DNA from 2 places in the Bacillus sp. Marseille-P3661 genome. Region 2 is predicted to be linked to the other one. Evidence: a T-box and tRNA genes for the amino acid it is inferred to sense, from the RefSeq annotation. Region 2 holds a T-box; the other holds one or more tRNA genes.
The links. The T-box of region 2 lies ahead of serS (serine--tRNA ligase). A T-box ahead of a tRNA ligase gene usually reads a tRNA of that ligase, here a tRNA-Ser.
Positions count from the first base shown of each region.

Region 1 (10,541 bases), on a different contig from region 2:
TCAATCCTATTGGAATAGCTACAATCATTGCAATAAAAGTCGTGATAATTGTCCCATTAATTAAAGGGAGAATACCAAAGGAGGGGTTTGCTCCTAGTGGATTTAATTCTGTACTTGTGAAGAATTCAATAAAGGGTACTTCCTTGAAAAACAAAACAGTTTCAAAAATTAAAGTAAATAAAATACCAATCGTGGTTAAAACAGAAATAGACGCTAAAGAAAACAGAAAGATTGGTATTGACTTTTCAACAATACGCTTTTTTGTAGCGTTTTTACGGTTTTCTATAAGTTCTCTAACACTTACAGCTCTTGCCATGAAAACTCTCCCTCTCTACCTTACATTCTCAATCATTGACATTTTTATTTATCTATTTCTAATGCAAGAAGATGAGAATCTCTCCTCTCATCTTTTGCATTAAACTGTCAAATGTATTACTTGTATTTCTTATTGAATTGTATTTAATTGCTCTAAATAACCATTTAATGTTTCTTCAGGAAGTGGAGCAAATCCAGTCTCACCCGAAAAATCATCCGCCATTGTTACAACATACTTCGCAAAATCTAGTACTTGTGGTTTCTCCGAAGCATATTTAGCATTTAGGTATGTGAATACTGGGCGAGTAAACGGTGCATATGGTCCGTCTTCACTAATTGTATCTAAACTCGGTTCAACAGGTCCGTTTCCAAAATCAATCTTTACAGCTTGTAGCTTATCTGTATTGCTCGCATAATAACCATAACCAAAGAAGGCAATGGCGTTCTTGTCTTTTGAAACTAAGTCCACTAAAGTTGAATATTCTTGTTGTAGGTTTACTGTTGATACTAAATCTTGCTCATCTAGAATTGTTTCATAGAAAAATTCATATGTGCCGTGGTTTTCGTTAGGACCATTAAATTTGATTTCTTCGGCAGGCCATTCTGGTCGAATATCAGACCATAAAACTTTGTCATCTTCTTTGTACTTTCCAGAAATAAACATATTTACGATTTCCTCTTGAGTCATTTCTGTAGCCCAAGTGTTGTCCTTGTTAATAACGATTGTTAATCCATCTAATGCAACTTTAAATTCAAGAACATCTTCACCAAACTTTAAGTCTTGCTCTTCAAGCTGTGCAATTTCTTCATCTTTTATTTTTCTTGATGCATCTGAGAAATCTGTTTCACCTGGAATAAATTTCTTAAATCCTGCTGATGAACCAGCCCGGCCTACTTGAACACTTACATTTTCTTGCTCAGTTGTCATATATTCTTCAGCAATACGAGCCATTAATGGATATACAGTACCCGAACCATCCACAATTACCTCTCCTTCAAGCTCTGCTGTTTCCTCAGTTTGTTGTTCTTGAGTTTCTTCCGTTTGATTTTCCTCTGTAGGTGTTTCGCTAGCTGCGTCCCCACCACAAGCTGTTGCGATCATTAGTAATGCTGCCATTACTAACATATACATCAGGTTTTTCAATTTTTTCATTTTTACTTCCCCCTAGATTTGAATGGTCCAAAAATTGTTATTTAAATTCCTTTTTCCTACTAATTGATACTCAAACACATTCCTCCTAAATCAAATGGTTTGTCTTGCTCTTAATTCCATAATAGAGGGTATCTGTTAATACCGTTTGAATAAAATGTAAAGACTTTGTAAATAAGTAAGCCAACATAAAAAAAAAATAAGTGTGAAAAAAGGGTTCCTTTTTTCACACTTATTACTGCTTAAACAGTCGATTCATTTTCGTCATCCATAAGACCTCTTCCAGGTAAAATCGCTTTGCGATTTTCTACTGTATCTCTTCCACTTTCTTTTATTTCAATATTTCTAATAAAAAAGTAAATCATTAAATGGCCGACTCCGATTATGGAGAGAAGTATTGGGATCCCTCGGTCTTCATTTAGAACTTTAACAAAGCCTAAAAATAAGAGAATAGATGTTGTTCGACCTGCGTTCAAATAAACTTCTCGTACTACAATATACTCAATTCTCATTTCCGCTGCCTTCCAAGCCCTTCCAATAACATCATATGTCAATGAAATATAAGGTACAAGGAGGATAGGATACGCAATCGCAATACATACCGCGTAAATAATAAGCCTAGGAAAAGTTAAATCAAAAATGATTAAAAAAATTGAACCATAAAGCATTAGCCCACCAAGTAATATAGACTTTTTTCGATATCGTGGTTTTATAAACCTTGTCGCCAAAAAGTAGAACAAAAATGCAACTGCTGAATTGACTAATCCAAACGTACCTAAAGCTAATTCACTATTGGTAGTAACAAAAACCCAAACCGAAATGACAAAAATAAAAGATCCCTCTCTTAGTCCTTGAAAAAAATGAGCATGCAATATATTCTTCCAATCATGATTATTATGCCGCTCGGATAATATTCGTTTAAATTCAAAGTTCCCATCGGCAGGCCTTCTCTTTAGCATAAAGCTAAGTAAAACAGCACCTAAAAATAAACCTAATGATACACTAAAAATAACAGTATATCCTGTAAACGCCCTTAAACTAGAAATGATATAACCCGCACATATGGGTCCAATCATACCGGCAAAGGATGTTAATAAACCTAGGAATCCATTAAAAAAATCTCGTGTTTCAGGTTCAGTAATCTCGAAAGTCAACACATTGAAAGCAAGCCAATAAAACCCATAGCCTATTCCAAGCAATCCCCCAAGAAGTAATAAAAAGCTTGAGGCATTCTCGCCTATAAACAAAACCATCAGATAAAAGAATGATAAAAAAGCAACACCTAATCGTAAGACTATTACTCGGTCCACTTTTTTCGCCCATCTTCCTGCTAAAATAAATGTAATGGGCTGCATAATAACAACAGCCAAATTATATAAAGCAAGATCAACAAATTTACCTGACTGTTTCCATAAATAGACGTTTACAAATGTATTGGATAGAGCAATGCTTAAAGCATATAATCCTCCAATAAAAAGCAATAAAATAGTTGCTTTATTTATATTTTTATTTCCTGTTACTTTTTCTAATATTTGAATCATAGCCGACTCCCCTTTATAAACATATTGTTCCTATAAAAAGTAGAGCTATTCAATTAAACAGGAAATAAAGATGAATAAAAGGACCATATTATACAAAGGTAAAACACCCATTTGTATCAACATGCTCCTTTTACTACTTAGTTCACATTAAACTTTTTCGTTAGTGTTGACAAATAATCGGATAGTTCTTTAAGATGTAGACCGGTTTGATGTGTATCTTCTATTTGTTTTATTTGCTCACTACTAGTTGATAACATTTCAATAGTACTTGCTAACGTTTCCTGCGAAACAGAAGCATAACCCACGGTTGTAAACTCTAATTCTGGTAATACTTGTTGTAACCCGCTAAGCTCAGATTGCATAGCCTTAATTTTTTCGATTACTGTAATAATTTCAATCATGAGATCATCAAATGAAACCCTTGATTTACCGGCTGTTTTTATAGTTGTTTGTATTTTAACTAACATTTGGTCAAACTCGCTATTTGCACTCTTAGTTATAACTTCCATATTCGAAATCGATTGCGTAATTTTCTCTGTAGCTTTTGTTGATTGTTCAGCCAATTTACGAACTTCATTTGCAACGACAGCAAACCCCTTCCCCGCTTCTCCTGCTCGTGCTGCTTCAATAGTTGCATTTAGCGCTAGTAATTTCGTTTGTTCTGCGACGTCTTCGATTAAACCAACTAACTTAGAAATTAATGTCGAATGACTTTTTACTTGTTGAATGGTTTGTGTCATATGTTCAAATTCCTTTTCAAAGCTTTGAATTGTTTGTATCAATTCAACAATACTTTTTTCACCATTAATTGCAGAACCATTCATATCTTCTGAACTTAATAAGACCGTTTGCATGTTTGCCTGCAATAACTCAATCTTTTGTTTCATTGTATTAAAACTCTCGACATTATTTTCTGAGCTAACTGCAGTTTGTTCCGCGCCAAGTTTAACTACATCAATTTCCCCAACTAATTGTCTACTATAATTAAGAGCATCTCGTGATCTAGAGCTTAAAACACTTCCAGAATTTTCAAGTTCTGACGTAGTTGAATCAATTTCATATATTAAGGATTTCATTTGATTGATCATCATATTAAAACTCTTATTCAAAGATTGAAGTTCTGGTATTGTAGTTTGTATTGAAACTTCTTGATTTAAATTACCGTTGCGCACTTCCCTCATAATTTCTTGTAGTTTAATTAGTGGTCTAGTAAAACTTCTTACAAAAGATATAACTAATATAATTGCAACAATTAGAGTTGAAATAGTGATGCCAAACATAAAGTTCATCATTTGAGTTACAGATCCTAAATATGAGTTGGTTGGTACCAGTAATAAATAAGTCCCATTTATTTCATCCATTTGTTTAATTGATATTGTATAATCTTCTCCATCAATTCTTTCATGAAATACATTTTCCTCAGTATTTGTAATTTTGTGAATTAGGCTACCTGGTATGATAATCTTTGATTCAGCACTAACCTGAAACGGATAAACCGTTTCATTCTTAATGTAAAATAGAAACGATTCAATCCCGTCAGCTTTTAACTGTTGTTGTTGATTCCGCACACTCATGTTTAGCTGTTGCATAAAATACTTATCATCACTTATGTAAACAAATTTCAAATTACTTGCAATATAACCAATTATTTCAGTCTCACGTTCTAAACGATCTTCTATTGTAGCTACGGTTGTATTTTTAGCTTTTATATAAGAGGTAATACCTACAGCATTGATAGAAATCGTAAATAAAAGAATAAATAGAAATAGTAATCGATTTTGTAAACTTAATCCAAGCCTTAACGGTTTATTTCTCCTTTTTGCACTGTTACTTAATACTGATGACGGATTTATATTTTTTTTAACAAAATAAGATTTCAAACGAGACACTATTATATCCTCCAAAACAAAAGTCGGTATTTTTACCCATCGGAGGAATTATAGCACCCAATTATTAACTCAATGTAAATACATTGTTAATGTTTTAAAAAGTAACTAGATTTAACAGTACAAAAAAAGGTACCCCACTACGGAAGTACCCTTTAAGGAAATTATTTCGCTAAATTATAACGATCTGTAACTGCATTCCAATCAACAACATTCCAAAACGCAGATACATAGTCTGGGCGACGATTTTGGTAATTTAAGTAGTATGCATGTTCCCAAACATCAAGACCTAAGATAGGCGTTTTACCTTCCATTAAAGGTGAATCTTGGTTTGGAGTACTAGTTACTTCTAGTTCACCATTGTTCACTACTAACCAAGCCCAACCTGAACCAAAGCGCGTTGCAGCAGCTTTAGCAAATTCTTCTTTAAAACTTTCGAAGCTACCAAACTTTTGGTTAATTGCAGTAGCTAAATCACCTGTTGGCTCACCGCCACCATTTGGACTCATGATAGTCCAGAACAAACTATGGTTAGCGTGACCGCCACCATTATTACGTACAGCTGTACGTTTTGCTTCAGGAACAGCATCTAAATTAGCTACTAATTCTTCAACTGATTTGCTAAGAAGTTCGTCATTTCCTTCAAGCGCAGCATTTACATTTGTTACGTAAGTATTATGGTGCTTAGAATGATGAATCTCCATTGTTCTAGCATCAATGTGTGGTTCTAAAGCATCATAAGCATAAGGTAATTGTGGTAATTCATAAGCCATTTTAAAATCCTCCTCAAATGATATGTAAGTTATTGGAACTTCAATAGAACATAGTAAACATATATGTATAGAAAGTTCCTTTACCTATACATTAACACTTATACCAATCTTTTTCAATTTTAAGGCTCAAATTTCAACCATAATATTTTATCCAGTTTCAACTATTATATTCATGTTTTTTTATACACTGACTAGAACTTTAGCCAAAATCCCTTATAAAACAAAAAAGCACCCTATATAATATAGGATACCTTTTCGTATGGCTCGAGACAGAATCGAACTGCCGACACGAGGATTTTCAGTCCTCTGCTCTACCGACTGAGCTATCGAGCCGTAAATAAATTAAAATGTAATTGGTTGCGGGGACAGGATTTGAACCTGCGACCTTCGGGTTATGAGCCCGACGAGCTACCAGACTGCTCCACCCCGCGAAAATATTATTAAGTTAATCGATGAATAGCTATTTTACATGAACTAAATGATGTTAGGTTATGTATTAAAGCTATGTCTTAGTAGATATGGCGGAGGAAGAGGGATTCGAACCCCCGCGCGGTTTAACCCGCCTGTCGGTTTTCAAGACCGATCCCTTCAGCCGGACTTGGGTATTCCTCCATATGATGATTATAAAATTAATAATGGTGGACCCTGCAGGACTCGAACCTGCGACCGATCGGTTATGAGCCGATAGCTCTAACCAACTGAGCTAAGGGTCCAAAATAATTATTTCTTAAATGGGGCGATTGATGGGGCTCGAACCCACGAATGCCGGAGCCACAATCCGGTGCGTTAACCACTTCGCCACAACCGCCATAGTTGAAAAAATCTAAATAATAGCGGCGGAGGGGATCGAACCCCCGACCTTACGGGTATGAACCGTACGCTCTAGCCAGCTGAGCTACACCGCCATATTTGGCTCCACAGGCAGGATTCGAACCTGCGACCGATCGGTTAACAGCCGATAGCTCTACCACTGAGCTACTGTGGAATATTATTATGCGACATGATCTAATATAACAAATCGACGTCTATATGTCAATACCAATGTTTTATAACTACTAATTTATTGTTGCTCAAATAATATACCATCTTATTGTCCAAATTTCAATACTTAATATGATGAATTCCACTCCATTCCTATACTAATATCACAAATGTTTTTGATATCCATGGCTACTATATTAAATAAGCTACTAAGCTCATTCTTCATCAAGATTTAGATTAAGATGTATAGTTTTTTCGCATAAAATAAAAAATACTTATATGGAGTAATTTAGATTAATAACTAAATTGATATGCCCAAACAATTACATACAACTCATTTTAAATATCTATCTAGAAAGGACACGATTTCATTGAAGAAAAAGCGAGAAAAAAAACAACAATCCCATAAGACTGAATCAAAACCGGCATTTAAAATAATAGATGAGCCAAAGTTCTCAATATAATCTTCTAAATGGTGCATAAATAGAAATGTACAAGCATATTGTGTAATAAAACAATGTGACGGTGAGAAACTATGAGAAAATTACTAGTAACTTTAATTTCTATTTTTGTGCTGTATGTAATTTACTATGATTTAAGTGTAGGAACGTTATCCAATCCAACTTCTATTGTATTACTTAATAGTCAGACCACAGCTCCACAAGTAGAATCATCTACGGAAGAGATGTCGGTAAAAAAAACAACAACGACCGAAAATACCCCTATATCTGAGCAAGGATTATATTTTCAAGAGGTGAAAGTTGTTGGAGGGGCGACAGTGCTATCAATTGTTGAACAGATACAGGATGGCCCTCTGCCTGTTTCAATCAATCAATTAGTACTCGATTTTGAAGAATTAAATCCTAATGTTAAACCGGAAAGTATTCAAATCGGTAAAGTTTATAAATTTCCTGTCTACCCAGAGACTCATAGTGAATAATTTTCCGTGCTTTTCAACCAAATTTAATTGTGCTCCTCATAATATATATTTACAACAAGTAATTACTAAAGTAATTTTACTTGTCAATTTTAAAAAGCGATTGTTACAATAACATAGTATATATTTAAGAAGGAGCGATACGTGGCATGAGTGAAATTACACATCGTACAAAAACACGTCCAATTAAAGTTGGTAATTTGACAATCGGCGGGAATAATGAAGTAGTTATTCAAAGTATGACGACAACCAAAACGCATGACGTTGAAGCGACCGTAGCTGAAATTAAACGTTTAGAAGAAGCAGGTTGTCAAATTGTTCGGGTAGCATGCCCAGATGAAAGAGCTGCTAATGCAATTGCCGATATCAAAAAACAAATAAACATACCACTTGTCGTTGATATACATTTCGATTATCGTCTCGCGCTAAAGGCAATTGATGGCGGAGCTGATAAAATTAGAATTAATCCCGGTAACATAGGGAAACGCGAAAAAGTGGAAGCTGTAGTTAAAGCAGCTAAAGAAAAAGGAATTCCAATCCGTATCGGGGTTAATGCAGGATCTCTTGAAAAGAAAATCCTTGAAAAGTATGGTTATCCAACAGCAGACGGTATGGTAGAAAGTGCCTTACATCATATACAAATTTTAGAGGATCTAGATTTTCATAATATTATTGTTTCTTTAAAAGCATCCGATGTTAATTTAGCTATTGAGGCCTATGAAAAAGCAGCAAAGGCATTTGACTACCCTCTTCACTTAGGGATAACTGAATCCGGCACCCTTTTTGCAGGAACTGTAAAGAGCGCTGCAGGTTTAGGAGCGATTTTAAGCAAGGGCATTGGTAATACTGTTCGCATCTCATTAAGTGCAGATCCTGTTGAAGAAGTCAAAGTTGCACGCGAATTGCTAAAAACATTTGGGTTAGCAGCAAACGCAGCAACGCTAATTTCATGTCCAACCTGCGGTCGAATTGAAATCGACTTAATAAGTATCGCTAATGAAATTGAGGAATATATTTCTACAATTAAGGCACCAATTAAGGTCGCCGTACTAGGCTGCGCCGTTAATGGGCCTGGCGAAGCCCGGGAAGCCGATATCGGAATTGCCGGAGCACGTGGTGAAGGACTTTTATTCCGTCACGGAGAAATAGTTCGCAAAGTACCTGAAGACCAACTCGTTGAAGAATTGAAAAAAGAAGTAGATAAACTTGCAGAAGAACATTTATCTGCTAGTAAATAATGCATCCAAAAAGAGTAATAAGTTCTTTCATTACTCTTTTTGAATTAAAAACAAATAACGAGCTTGCCCTCTTGTTTAGGGCAAGCTTCGTTTAATTTATATGATGTTGATTGGTCAGTCAATTTATTCCCCTTAGAAAAAAGGCTATTTAATAAAAGAATGGTGTAATAAACAGTGCAATAATCATTGATACTGCACCAATACCAATTGCCCAATTTCCAAGCCCTTGTGCTCCTCGACGACGTGCAATAAAACCGACAATAATCCCTGCAGCTCCTAATAAAACTGGCAAGAAGAATAACGATAGGACAGAAAGAATTAACGCAAGACCACCTAGACCTTTACCAGCGGTCCCTTCTTCTTGCTCTCCTTCAGGTCTTACAAAAGCACGAGGTCTTTCATCAGTTGTTGTACTTCCTCCATCAAATGTTCCTAGCCGCGGAGCAACCTCAGCAGCAGTTTCCTCCATAAAGCCGGTTTCGGCAGCTCTCGGCGCTATCGGATCTGGATCTTGTTCAAATGCTTTTTCTCGATTAAAATCTCTACTTTCATCGTTGAAATTTTGGTCTGTCATTTAAAGATCCCTCGCTTTCCTTTATTGAGGAGCATTTATATTATGTTCTAAAATTAATTGAATCATGTTGTCAATGTTTTTCAATAGAGGAAATAATCTTTTTTGGACCAAACGATGATTTTATATAATACACCAGTTAGCCCTATCTTCATATTATAGTAATGAGTGACTAACGGCTAGGAGGCTAAAAATGAATCCATTCATCCAACAGATTGTTAACCAAAAATTAAATTCTATTACAGCTGAAGAGCTTGTAAAACATGGTAAGTCATACAATATACATTTAACAATACCGGAAGCAGAAAAAATTGTTAAGATTTTAAAAGCAGAAAAACATATTAGTATTACCAACGATGATCAACATCGAAAAATAATTAAAAAAATAGGAAAAGAAGTGAATCCCACCCTCGCAAGGAAGGCAAACTCACTTCTTATGCAATTTAAAAATAAATAAGTTCCAAATCAAAATACAAAAGTGCAGTCTTATGACCTTAAGTGCTGCACTAATTTTTTCAAATTTAGATTATTTTACTGATTAATAATCTTTTTAAGTAAATCAGGATCAAATTCACCATTTCTTAGCATCTCGATTTCAAACTTATATGGTGGTTTCTGATTATTCTTATCTTCTCCAACAAACGGTGTTTCTAATATTTTAGGAACAGCCATTAATTGTGGGTGATGTACAATTTTAGATAATGTATCAAATCCAATTTTTCCAAACCCAATATTTTCATGACGATCTTTTTGAGCACCACACTCATTTTTACTGTCATTTATATGCAGTACTTGCAAACGATCAAGACCAATTAATTTATCAAATTGTTCTAAGACTCCATCGAAGTCATTAATAATATCATAACCCGCATCATGGACGTGGCAGGTATCAAGACATACTGATAATTTCTCATTGAGATGTACTCCATTAATGATCTCGGCTAATTCTTCAAAAGATCTCCCACATTCGGAGCCTTTGCCTGCCATTGTTTCAAGCGCGATGCTAACAGATTGATCTTTCGTTATGACCTCATTTAATCCTTCAATTATTTTCTTAATACCTTCTTCAGCACCTGCTCCAACATGTGCACCTGGATGTAGGACAATCTGCTTTGCACCAATCGCTTCAGTCCGTTCAATCTCCGATCG
Region 1 is NZ_LT965953.1:1,030,102-1,040,642, reverse strand. It holds gene pstC (phosphate ABC transporter permease subunit PstC) at 1-316, opposite strand, end outside; gene C1724_RS04815 (PstS family phosphate ABC transporter substrate-binding protein) at 446-1,468, opposite strand; gene C1724_RS04810 (MFS transporter) at 1,708-3,006, opposite strand; gene C1724_RS04805 (methyl-accepting chemotaxis protein) at 3,144-4,895, opposite strand; gene C1724_RS04800 (superoxide dismutase) at 5,057-5,665, opposite strand; tRNA gene C1724_RS04795 (tRNA-Phe) at 5,926-5,998, opposite strand; tRNA gene C1724_RS04790 (tRNA-Met) at 6,020-6,096, opposite strand; tRNA gene C1724_RS04785 (tRNA-Ser) at 6,185-6,277, opposite strand; tRNA gene C1724_RS04780 (tRNA-Ile) at 6,302-6,378, opposite strand; tRNA gene C1724_RS04775 (tRNA-His) at 6,398-6,473, opposite strand; tRNA gene C1724_RS04770 (tRNA-Met) at 6,497-6,570, opposite strand; tRNA gene C1724_RS04765 (tRNA-Asn) at 6,576-6,650, opposite strand; gene C1724_RS04760 (hypothetical protein) at 7,182-7,586, shown strand; gene ispG (flavodoxin-dependent (E)-4-hydroxy-3-methylbut-2-enyl-diphosphate synthase) at 7,733-8,821, shown strand; gene C1724_RS04750 (DUF4190 domain-containing protein) at 8,970-9,395, opposite strand; gene C1724_RS04745 (DUF2624 family protein) at 9,586-9,849, shown strand; gene C1724_RS04740 (deoxyribonuclease IV) at 9,924-10,541, opposite strand, start outside.
Region 1: it encodes a tRNA-Ser, which carries the amino acid that the T-box ahead of serS (serine--tRNA ligase) is inferred to sense. The anticodon was not compared.

Region 2 (10,541 bases):
TTAAATTGGAAAATACAGGTGAGATCATTCAACTCACCAATCACCGCCAACTGTATATTGAAGAAATATTGTAAGGGTTATCTTATAAGGATAACCCCTTTTTTATTTATAACTATCTACATGTATACTTGGGCTATTTTATTTTTTGATTCAAGTATTGGTAGATAAAATATGGCACCTTATGTATGCTTAAATCCAAAAAATTATTTATGAACGGGTAGTCCAGGCTGCTATAACTGCGTAACAGTTCACTCCACCATTCAGTTTCATATCGGCTGATCATGCTTAAATTATACAGTAATAAATAATGCACCAGAATCTCAGGGAAATAATCATAAAGTACTCTATCTTTTGGTAAATATAACGCCTGGTTAAAGTAATCATATTGCATTGGTGAACAATCGTAACGGCAGACTGAGTCATTTATTTGAATAGAAATATAATTCTTTGTTTGTTGAGGATTTAATTCAAATTCAAACTGTTGTTTTAAAAAACTTGCAAACCTTGAATTAGTCATTTTAAGATCATCTAAAATTTTAATGGGTATTAATAATTCCTTATCATCAATCTGCCCCACTCGGTAACTATTAAATTTTTCCAAACTTATTTTGAATAGGTTATTCATTTCAGGAATTCGCGCCAAGAGAATTTCCATTGTGTATTTCTCAGACTCAAGGTGTTTCACATGAAACATCTTCTCTGCAACATGAGGAAAGAGCCCATTTCGTTGAATCTTAACCTCATCTTTTAAAAAATCATAATCTCGTTTTTTTCTTTTTCTAGTCGATACGCCATGTGCTAGTACAGAGGTTGATTCGGGATATTGAGGATCCACTGTTAATAAGCATGCTTTTAATAGTTGAACCATCCCATAAAAAAGCAAAATAGGTTTAATAGATATAGGTGCTTGTGCAGACAGTTGATAATAATTTTTACCATGATCAAGATAATATATAAACGGATAACAATTTTCATAGCTTCTTTTTTCAGGGTCTTGGATTTCTATATTTTTATAGCATTGTAATAAATATTTCTGGGCATTAATAGACGAGTGAAAGGTTGAGAAGGATTGCCAAATCTGGTATCTATATTCCATTTAAAACACCTTCCGCAGCATATGATTTCACTAAAAAAATTATAGTACTATATATTTTGGAGCATTTTTGTGATTAAAATTCACAGAAATCTATAAAATTTAATTAATGCAACGAACTTTCTTGACAGTATTGTGTCCAATTGTTAAGCTACTAATAATATTTTCTGGAAAATTAAAGAGAGGGATGAAGCCAATATGTGGGAAAGCAAGTTTAGCAAGGAAGGATTAACTTTTGATGATGTCTTGTTAGTGCCGGCTCGTTCAAATATTTTACCGAAAGATGTGAGTGTGAAAACGCAACTTACTGAAACACTAACATTAAACATTCCTCTGATAAGTGCTGGTATGGATACTGTCACAGAAGCAGCGATGGCAATTGCAATGGCCCGACAAGGCGGATTAGGAATTATCCATAAGAATATGTCTATTGAACAACAAGCTGAACAAGTAGATAAAGTAAAACGTTCAGAAAGCGGAGTTATTACAAATCCATTTTACTTAACTCCACAACATAAAGTATCAGATGCAGAAAATTTAATGAGTAAATATCGTATTTCTGGAGTACCAATTGTAAACAGTGAAGATGAGCTGAAACTTGTTGGTATTTTAACAAACCGTGATTTACGTTTCATCCAAGAGTACGATATGCAAATATCTGATGTTATGACAAAGGAAAACCTCGTAACAGCACCGGTTGGGACAACTTTAGAGCAAGCTGAAAAGATTTTACAACAATATAAAATTGAAAAACTTCCGTTAGTTGACGGTGAAGGAACATTAAAAGGCTTAATCACGATTAAGGATATCGAAAAAGTGATTGAGTTCCCGAATTCTGCAAAAGATCGACAAGGTCGTTTATTAGTTGGTGCTGCTGTTGGTGTAACAGCTGATACATTGGAAAGGGTTGCTGCATTAGTTAACGCAGGTGCAGATGCTATTGTTATTGATACCGCACATGGGCATTCAGCAGGAGTTATTAGTAAAGTGCGAGAAGTTAGAGAAGCATATCCAGACTTAAATATTATCGCTGGTAATGTGGCAACGGCAACTGCAACTAAAGAATTAATTGAAGCTGGTGCAAGTGTAATCAAGGTCGGGATTGGACCAGGATCTATTTGTACAACTCGCGTTGTTGCAGGTGTAGGTGTACCGCAAATAACAGCTGTATATGATTGTGCAACAGAAGCTAGAAAACATGGTGTACCTATAATTGCAGACGGTGGTATTAAGTACTCAGGTGATATCGTAAAGGCATTAGCTGCTGGCGCACATGCTGTAATGCTAGGAAGTATTTTTGCAGGTACATCTGAAAGTCCTGGAGAAACTGAAATCTACCAAGGCAGACGTTTTAAAGTTTATCGTGGAATGGGTTCTGTTGGAGCAATGGAGAAAGGAAGTAAGGATCGTTATTTCCAAGAAGAGAATCAAAAATTTGTTCCAGAAGGAATCGAAGGTCGTGTTCCTTATAAAGGGCCTTTAGCTGATATGGTTTATCAATTAGTCGGCGGTCTGCGTTCTGGAATGGGCTATTGTGGAACACCTGATTTAACAAGTCTGCGTGAAAATGGTCAATTTATTAGAATGACTGGAGCGGGACTTCGTGAAAGCCATCCACATGATGTCCAAATTACTAAGGAATCACCAAATTATTCCGTATAATAGTTACAGTAATTTCAAACAGAGGGAGTATTTCCTCTGTTTTTTTGTGGCCAAGTTTGATAGAATATCCGTTATGTAGTTCTTAAACGGAGGGATTTAAATTGAAAAAATTGAAAAAACTACTTATATATAACCTATTAACATTACTTATGTTTACCTCATTAGCTAGTTATCTACCAACAAAACCAGCAAGCGCTGCTGTTGAGCTAGGATTGGAAGCGGAAGCTGCTATTCTAGTAGATGCTAATTCTGGGAAAATTTTATATGAAATGAATGCAGATATGACGTTGCCGCCAGCAAGTATGTCGAAAATGATGACAGAATATCTATTGCTAGAAGCTATCAATGATAAAAAGGTTTCTTGGCAACAAGAGGTTTCAATTTCGGATTATGTATATCGAATCTCTCAAAACACAAGTCTTTCAAACGTCCCACTTCGTAAAGATGTGAAATATACAGTTCAAGAGCTTTACGAATCAATGGCTATTTATTCAGCTAATGGGTCAACTATTGCCTTAGCCGAGGTAATTGCAGGATCTGAAACGAACTTTGTTAAGATGATGAATGATAAAGCTGCAGAACTACAATTAGAAGATTACGAGTTTGTAAACTCAACTGGTCTAAATAATAGTGATTTGCTAGGCATGCATCCTAAAGGAACTGGTGAAGACCGTGAAAATATGCTATCTGCTCGTGCAACAGCTAAGCTTGCTTATCATTTAATTAATGATTATCCAGAAGTATTAGACACAGCAAGTATTCCTTTAAAAAAGTTTACAAAGGGAATTGAAGGCGAAGGCATTAGTATGTTGAACTGGAACGCAATGCTCCCTGATATACCTGGCTACCTGCAACAGTTTGCTTATGAAGGTGTAGATGGGCTTAAAACAGGATCTACTTCCCTGGCAGGTTATTGTTTTACAGGTACAGCAGAACGTAATGGAATGCGTTTAATTAGTGTTGTTATGCGTACAAATTCACAATATGCGCGTTTTGAAGAAACTAAGAAACTTTTCGATTATGGTTTTAGTAATTTCTCTGAAAAAGAACTATTCCCGGCTAATTATCAATTAGAGGGCCAAACCACTTTAGACGTTGAAAAAGGTAAAGAAAAAGAAGTGCAAATAGCAAGTAGTGAATCTTTAAAAACCGTAGTTAAGTCGAATGAAGAAGAGCTTTACGAGCCGAAACTAGTTTTAGATGCGTCTATACTAGGTGAAGAACAACAACTGGTAGCGCCAGTTGAAAAAGGTCAAAAAGTGGGCTATTTAACCTATGAATATAAAGGTGATAATAATTACGGTTATTTATTTGACAATGGTGATGTAACTGAAATGGTAGATGTTGTTACATCTGCAGGAGTTGAAAAGGCAAACTGGTTCGCACTTACGATGGGAGCTATTGGTGGGTTCTTTGCTGATCTTTGGAGCAGTGTTTTAAATGGGGTAAAAGGAATTTTCTCATAATTAAACAACAGTTTAATTATGAAGGTTAATTAAAAAGGTTAAATTAGATAATTAAACAAGTGTTTAAAATGTAACCATTTATTTAGGTAATATATTAAATCAATCCCATAAAATCAGTAAGAATAAGTGAGTATTCTTATATGATTTTATGGGATTTTAAAAATTCTCATAAATAAATAGGAATTTTCGACATTTTAGGTTAAAATAATGGACAGGCATTTATTTTTAGTATCAGTAAACATGTATGAAAAACAGTTGGGAATATTAGGATGACCGAAACTGTTTGTGTACATGTTAAGATATAGAAATAAACTTATACATAAGTGGGAGGAATTTACAAATGTCACAAAATATTGGTACTGATCGTGTAAAACGTGGAATGGCTGAAATGCAAAAAGGCGGCGTTATTATGGACGTTGTTAATGCAGAACAAGCTAAAATTGCTGAGGCAGCTGGTGCTGTAGCTGTTATGGCTCTTGAGCGTGTTCCAGCTGATATTCGTGCAGCTGGTGGGGTTGCTCGTATGGCTGATCCAACGATTGTAGAAGAAGTAATGAATGCCGTGTCTATTCCTGTAATGGCAAAAGCACGTATTGGTCATATCGTTGAAGCACGTGTATTAGAAGCTATGGGTGTAGACTACATCGACGAAAGTGAAGTTTTAACTCCAGCAGACGAGGTATATCATATTAATAAACGCGAATTTACTGTTCCATTTGTTTGTGGTTGCCGTGATTTAGGAGAAGCATTACGCCGAATCGGTGAAGGTGCATCTATGCTTCGTACAAAAGGTGAGCCTGGAACTGGAAATATTGTAGAAGCTGTTCGTCATATGCGCGAGGTTCAAGCTCAGATCCGTAAGGTAACAGCTATGGCTGAAGACGAGCTAATGACATTCGCTAAGAATATTGGAGCACCTTATGAGCTTGTTCTTCAAGTTAAACGCGAAGGTCGCCTTCCAGTTGTAAACTTTGCAGCAGGCGGTGTAGCAACTCCTGCAGATGCTGCTTTAATGATGCAATTAGGTTCTGACGGAGTATTTGTTGGTTCAGGTATCTTCAAGTCAAATAACCCTGAAAAGTTTGCACGTGCAATCGTTGAAGCAACAACACATTATGAAGACTATAAATTAATTGCAGAACTTTCTAAAGATCTTGGTACTGCGATGAAGGGAATTGAAATATCATCATTACAACCAAGCGAACGTATGCAAGACCGTGGTTGGTAATCTTTAATTAATCTCAAATGAAAGCTAAGAAAGCCAGGTGGAGTCGTTGCTTCACCTGCTTTTCTAATACATGGAAAGAAAGCGTAACGTAAGTATAGATTATTTAAACGTATCGCTTTCCTTTCAAGTATAAAGTCAAGGCGTTATACGTAGATAAACAATAAAGGAGTAATGACCATATGGTTAAAGTTGGTGTACTAGCTCTACAAGGGGCTGTTCGAGAGCATGTTCGTGCACTTGAAGCTTCTGGAGCCGAAGCGGTTATTATAAAAAGGGTTGAACAGTTAACAGATATTGACGGCCTTGTCATACCAGGCGGCGAAAGTACGACGATGAGACGCCTTATTGATAAATATAACTTTTTAGAGCCATTACAAGAGTTTGGACGTAGCGGCAATCCAATGTTTGGGACTTGCGCTGGTCTTATTCTTTTAGCAGATGAAATTGTCGGCCAAGAAACTGCCCATTTAGGCTTGATGGATATTAGAGTTGAACGAAATGCCTTTGGAAGACAACGTGAAAGTTTTGAAGCAAGTTTAATGGTTAAAGATGTAGGTACGGACTTCATCGGTGTATTCATCCGTGCACCACGTATAATTGAAGTTGGTGAGACTGTTGAAGTATTATGTAAACATAATGGTGCAATTGTTGCAGCCAGAGACGGTCATTATTTAGCAAGTTCATTTCATCCTGAATTAACCGATGATAATCGATTGACAGCTTACTTTGTAAAAATGGTTGAGGAAACTAAAGCAACAATAGCAAGGTAAACAACTCCCCTACTTCAAAAGGAATAGTTTCTTTGTAATTCGGGAAAATAATAATTGTTATATACACAATATTATATTTAAAAGCGTTGAAAGGAATTAGTAACAAGGTATCTTTTTTAAGAGAGTCGATGGTTGGTGGAAATCGATAAAAGAATTTTGTGAATCTATCCTTGAGCAAAAATATGAAAGCTTTAATGCTCGAAGTATTTTCGGTTTTAACCGTTATTTTTGAAAGTGGAAGTAAGCAGGTTTTAAGCTTACTTCAATTAGGGTGGCAACGCGGGTAACTCTCGTCCCTTTATTATAGGGATGGGAGTTTTTTTGTATAGAAAAATGTTTACGAAAATCCACTGATTTGTTTGGAAAATGGGAAATTTAAAGTAAAATAAAGGAAAGTTATATATTACATTTAGGAGGAACACTTATGCTTGATCTTAAATATTTAAGAGATAACTTTGCTGATGTTAAAGCGAGGTTGCAAAATCGTGGCGAGGATTTGGGAGACTTAGATCGCTTTGAAAGTTTAGACACAAAACGCCGCGAATTAATTGTTGAGGGTGAACAATTAAAGAGCAGACGAAATGAAGTTTCAAAAGAAGTTTCTGTTTTAAAAAGAGAAAAGAAAGATGCAGATCACTTAATTACTGAGATGCGTGAGGTTGGTGATCGAATTAAACAAATCGATGATGAATTGAGAACTGTGGAAGAAGATTTGCAATCCCTCTTATTATCAATCCCGAATGTTCCACATGAAACGGTACCTGTTGGCGAAACAGAGGATGATAATGTTGAGGTTCGTAAGTGGGGAGAAGTTAGAGACTTTAACTTTGAAGCAAAACCACATTGGGATATTGCAGATGAGTTAGGGATTTTAGACTTTGAAAGAGCTGGTAAGGTTACTGGGAGCCGCTTTGTTTTTTATAAAGGCTTAGGTGCTCGGTTAGAACGTGCGTTAATCAATTTTATGATGGACTATCATAATGAAAATCATGGCTATGAGGAGATACTCCCTCCGTATATTGTCAATCGCGATAGTATGACTGGTACTGGTCAATTACCAAAGTTTGAAGAGGATGCTTTTAAAATTCATGGTGAGGACTTCTTTTTAATTCCAACTGCAGAAGTACCAGTAACAAACTTCCACCGTGATGAAATCCTTGATGGATCCCAATTGCCACTTGCCTATGCTGGTTATAGTGCATGTTTCCGTTCTGAAGCGGGCTCAGCAGGTCGTGATACGCGTGGATTAATTCGTCAGCATCAATTTAATAAGGTAGAATTAGTTCGCTTTGTAAAACCTGAAGATTCTTATGATGAACTCGAAAAATTGACTGGCCATGCTGAGAAGATCCTACAGTTGTTAGAGCTTCCATATCGCGTTTTAAGTATGTGTACGGCGGATTTAGGCTTTACAGCTGCAAAAAAATACGATATCGAAGTTTGGCTGCCTAGCTACAATACATATCGTGAAATTTCGTCATGCAGTAACTTTGAGTCATTTCAGGCTCGACGAGCGAATATTCGTTTCCGTCGTGAACCAGGGGCGAAACCGGAACATGTTCATACACTAAACGGTTCAGGGCTAGCTGTTGGTAGAACAGTTTCAGCTATTTTGGAGAATTATCAACAAGAAGATGGATCAGTTGTGATTCCTGAAGTATTAAGACCATATATGAGAAATGTAGAAATTATTAAACCAAAAGGAAATTAAAAAGAAGGGGTCTCCCCTTCTTTTTTGCATAATTAAAAAGTAAACAAATCAAAAAGATTATTGACAGCTATAATTAGTTTTGATAACATATTTTATGTGTCTGATGGAGGAATACCCAAGTCCGGCTGAAGGGATCGGTCTTGAAAACCGACAGGCGGGTTAAACCGCGCGGGGGGTCGAATCCCTCTTCCTCCGCCATTTTTACATAACAATATAACAATTTTTTTATAAGGGCTCTCGCTATTTATTTAGCGAGGGCTTTTTTATAGTTTTGAATTAATAAATGGGCAGTGAAGTGGATAACTCAAGAATAGTAGTTAATCTTGCTTCAGCGGATGTTTGCGCCTTTTGTTCCTAGCATTCTCTTTGAGTTGAATAACCTTGCTCCAAAAGTGAAGAAAAAAACCTCCACCTTTTAAAGGGTGGAAGCCTTGGACTGTTTCTTATACTGTTTAGTATGTTTCATAAATGCTCCTATTTTTTCAATAATAGGTTCAATTGATGATTCACCTTCTAGTACATCATAGTCGCTAATATTTAGCCGCAGTACAGGACAGGCATTGAAGTTTGAGATCCACTGTTCATAACGGGCATGCATTTCCTTCCAATAATCAACTGAAGTGCGTTGTTCCATTTCACGCCCTCGCTCTTGAACTCTCTTAAGGATATCTTCAATAGAGCCTTCTAAATAGATTAACAAATCAGGATGAGGAAAATATGGTGTCATAACCATCGCTTCAAAAAGATTTGTATAGGTTTTATAATCGACGTCGGTCATATTACCTTTCTCATAGTGCATTTTTGCAAAAATACCCGTATCTTCATATATGGAGCGATCTTGAATAAATCCTCCCCCATATTCAAAAATACGTTTTTGTTCTTTAAAACGCTCTGCTAAGAAATAGATTTGTAAATGAAAGCTCCATTTTTTAAAATCACCATAGAAATTATCTAAGTATGGATTTGAATCTACATTTTCAAAGGATGTGCGGAAACCTAAAGCATTTGCTAATGTGTTTGTTAAAGTGGATTTTCCGACACCTACTGTACCTGCAATTGTAATTACAGCATCATTAGGAATATTATATGTTTTACACAAGCTCATGTTGTAAGTCTCCTTTTTGTAACGTATTCTCAATCTGTTTTAACATGTAGTCTAAATCATGTTTAGAAGAAACAAAATCAAATAGATCGCCATCAAAAGTAAGAATGGGAATTTGCGGATTTGTATGTTTAAATTGCTCTAAAAACGTTTCATAATCATGGATCAACTGATTTAAATAAACAGGGTCAATATTCTTTTCGATATCGCGCCCACGAATTGAAATACGTCTTAATAACGTATTTAAGCTAGCCTTTATATAGATAATCATATTTGGTACAGGCATGTCCTCGGTTAAAATACTGTATATTTTCAAGTACTTTTCATATTGAGATGGCTGTAGTGTTCGCTCTGCAAAAATTATATTTTTAAAGATATGATAATCTGCAACAACCGGTTTATGTTGCATAATAAAATGACGATTTATGTCTTCAAGTTGTTTATAACGATTACAGAGAAAAAACATTTCTGTTTGAAAGCTCCACTCTTCAATATCATTATAAAACTTTCCTAAGAAAGGATTTTCTTCTACAATTTCGTTTAGAATGTGGAAGTTGAAATGCTTTGCAATTGCATTTGTCAATGATGTTTTTCCGACACCGATAGGACCTTCAACTGTTATAAAAGGTGTTCTTTTCATAAGCGCCTCCTTAAACGGTGCCTTACTGTATAAACCAATAAGACAGATAAATATTATTTTAACATAGTATTAAAATGAAAGGTATGAGTAATTTTAAACAGTTTCCTTCCCTTTCTTTTGTTGTAATAAAACTGTAATCTCTTATGAGAGGATATTACATGAATAAAATAATGCGTTTAGGTATAATAGATGCTAGATTAATATAATTTAACTAAACATATATTAATAAAGTTAAGGTGGAGAAAATAATTGAACAAATTCAGCAAGATTATAACTACTGTTTTAGCTAGTGTGGCTGCTATGAATATAACTGTATCATCAGTACTAGCAAGCACTGAATTACCAAGTCAGGATACAATCATTGAGGCCAGTGATTTTACAGTGATTGTAAATGGTTCTGTATTAAATTTTGATGTCCCACCGGTTGTAAAGAATGGACGTACTTTAGTACCGCTTAGGGCAATTTTTGAATCACTTGGTGCTTCTGTAAAGTGGGATACTGAAGCCCAAACAATAACTGCATTACGTCTAGGCAGAACAATCTCATTAACGGCAAACTCAAATATAGCTATGGTGAATGGGCTTGAAAATAAATTTTTAGATGTGCCTGCAATTATATATAAAGATCGTACATTAGTTCCATTACGTTTCTCTGGTGAAGTATTTGACGGAACTGTTGATTGGGACGAAACAACGAAAACGATTACTATAGAAGTTCCAGAAGAAAATATAGCTGATGTTGATAGTCCAATCTATGTTAATAATAAACTGTTAAATTTTGAAGAGGTTAAACCAATTCGAAAAAATGACAGTACTTACATACCATTAGATCCCGTACTTGAAAATATTACGGGTGAAACACATTGGTT
Region 2 is NZ_LT965955.1:95,104-105,644, reverse strand. It holds gene C1724_RS17540 (HD-GYP domain-containing protein) at 1-74, shown strand, start outside; gene C1724_RS17535 (YaaC family protein) at 134-1,096, opposite strand; gene guaB (IMP dehydrogenase) at 1,292-2,755, shown strand; gene C1724_RS17525 (serine hydrolase) at 2,857-4,221, shown strand; gene pdxS (pyridoxal 5'-phosphate synthase lyase subunit PdxS) at 4,562-5,449, shown strand; gene pdxT (pyridoxal 5'-phosphate synthase glutaminase subunit PdxT) at 5,629-6,219, shown strand; T-box leader at 6,297-6,520, shown strand; gene serS (serine--tRNA ligase) at 6,644-7,930, shown strand; tRNA gene C1724_RS17505 (tRNA-Ser) at 8,036-8,128, shown strand; gene C1724_RS17500 (deoxynucleoside kinase) at 8,346-9,035, opposite strand; gene C1724_RS17495 (deoxynucleoside kinase) at 9,022-9,672, opposite strand; gene C1724_RS17490 (copper amine oxidase N-terminal domain-containing protein) at 9,922-10,541, shown strand, end outside.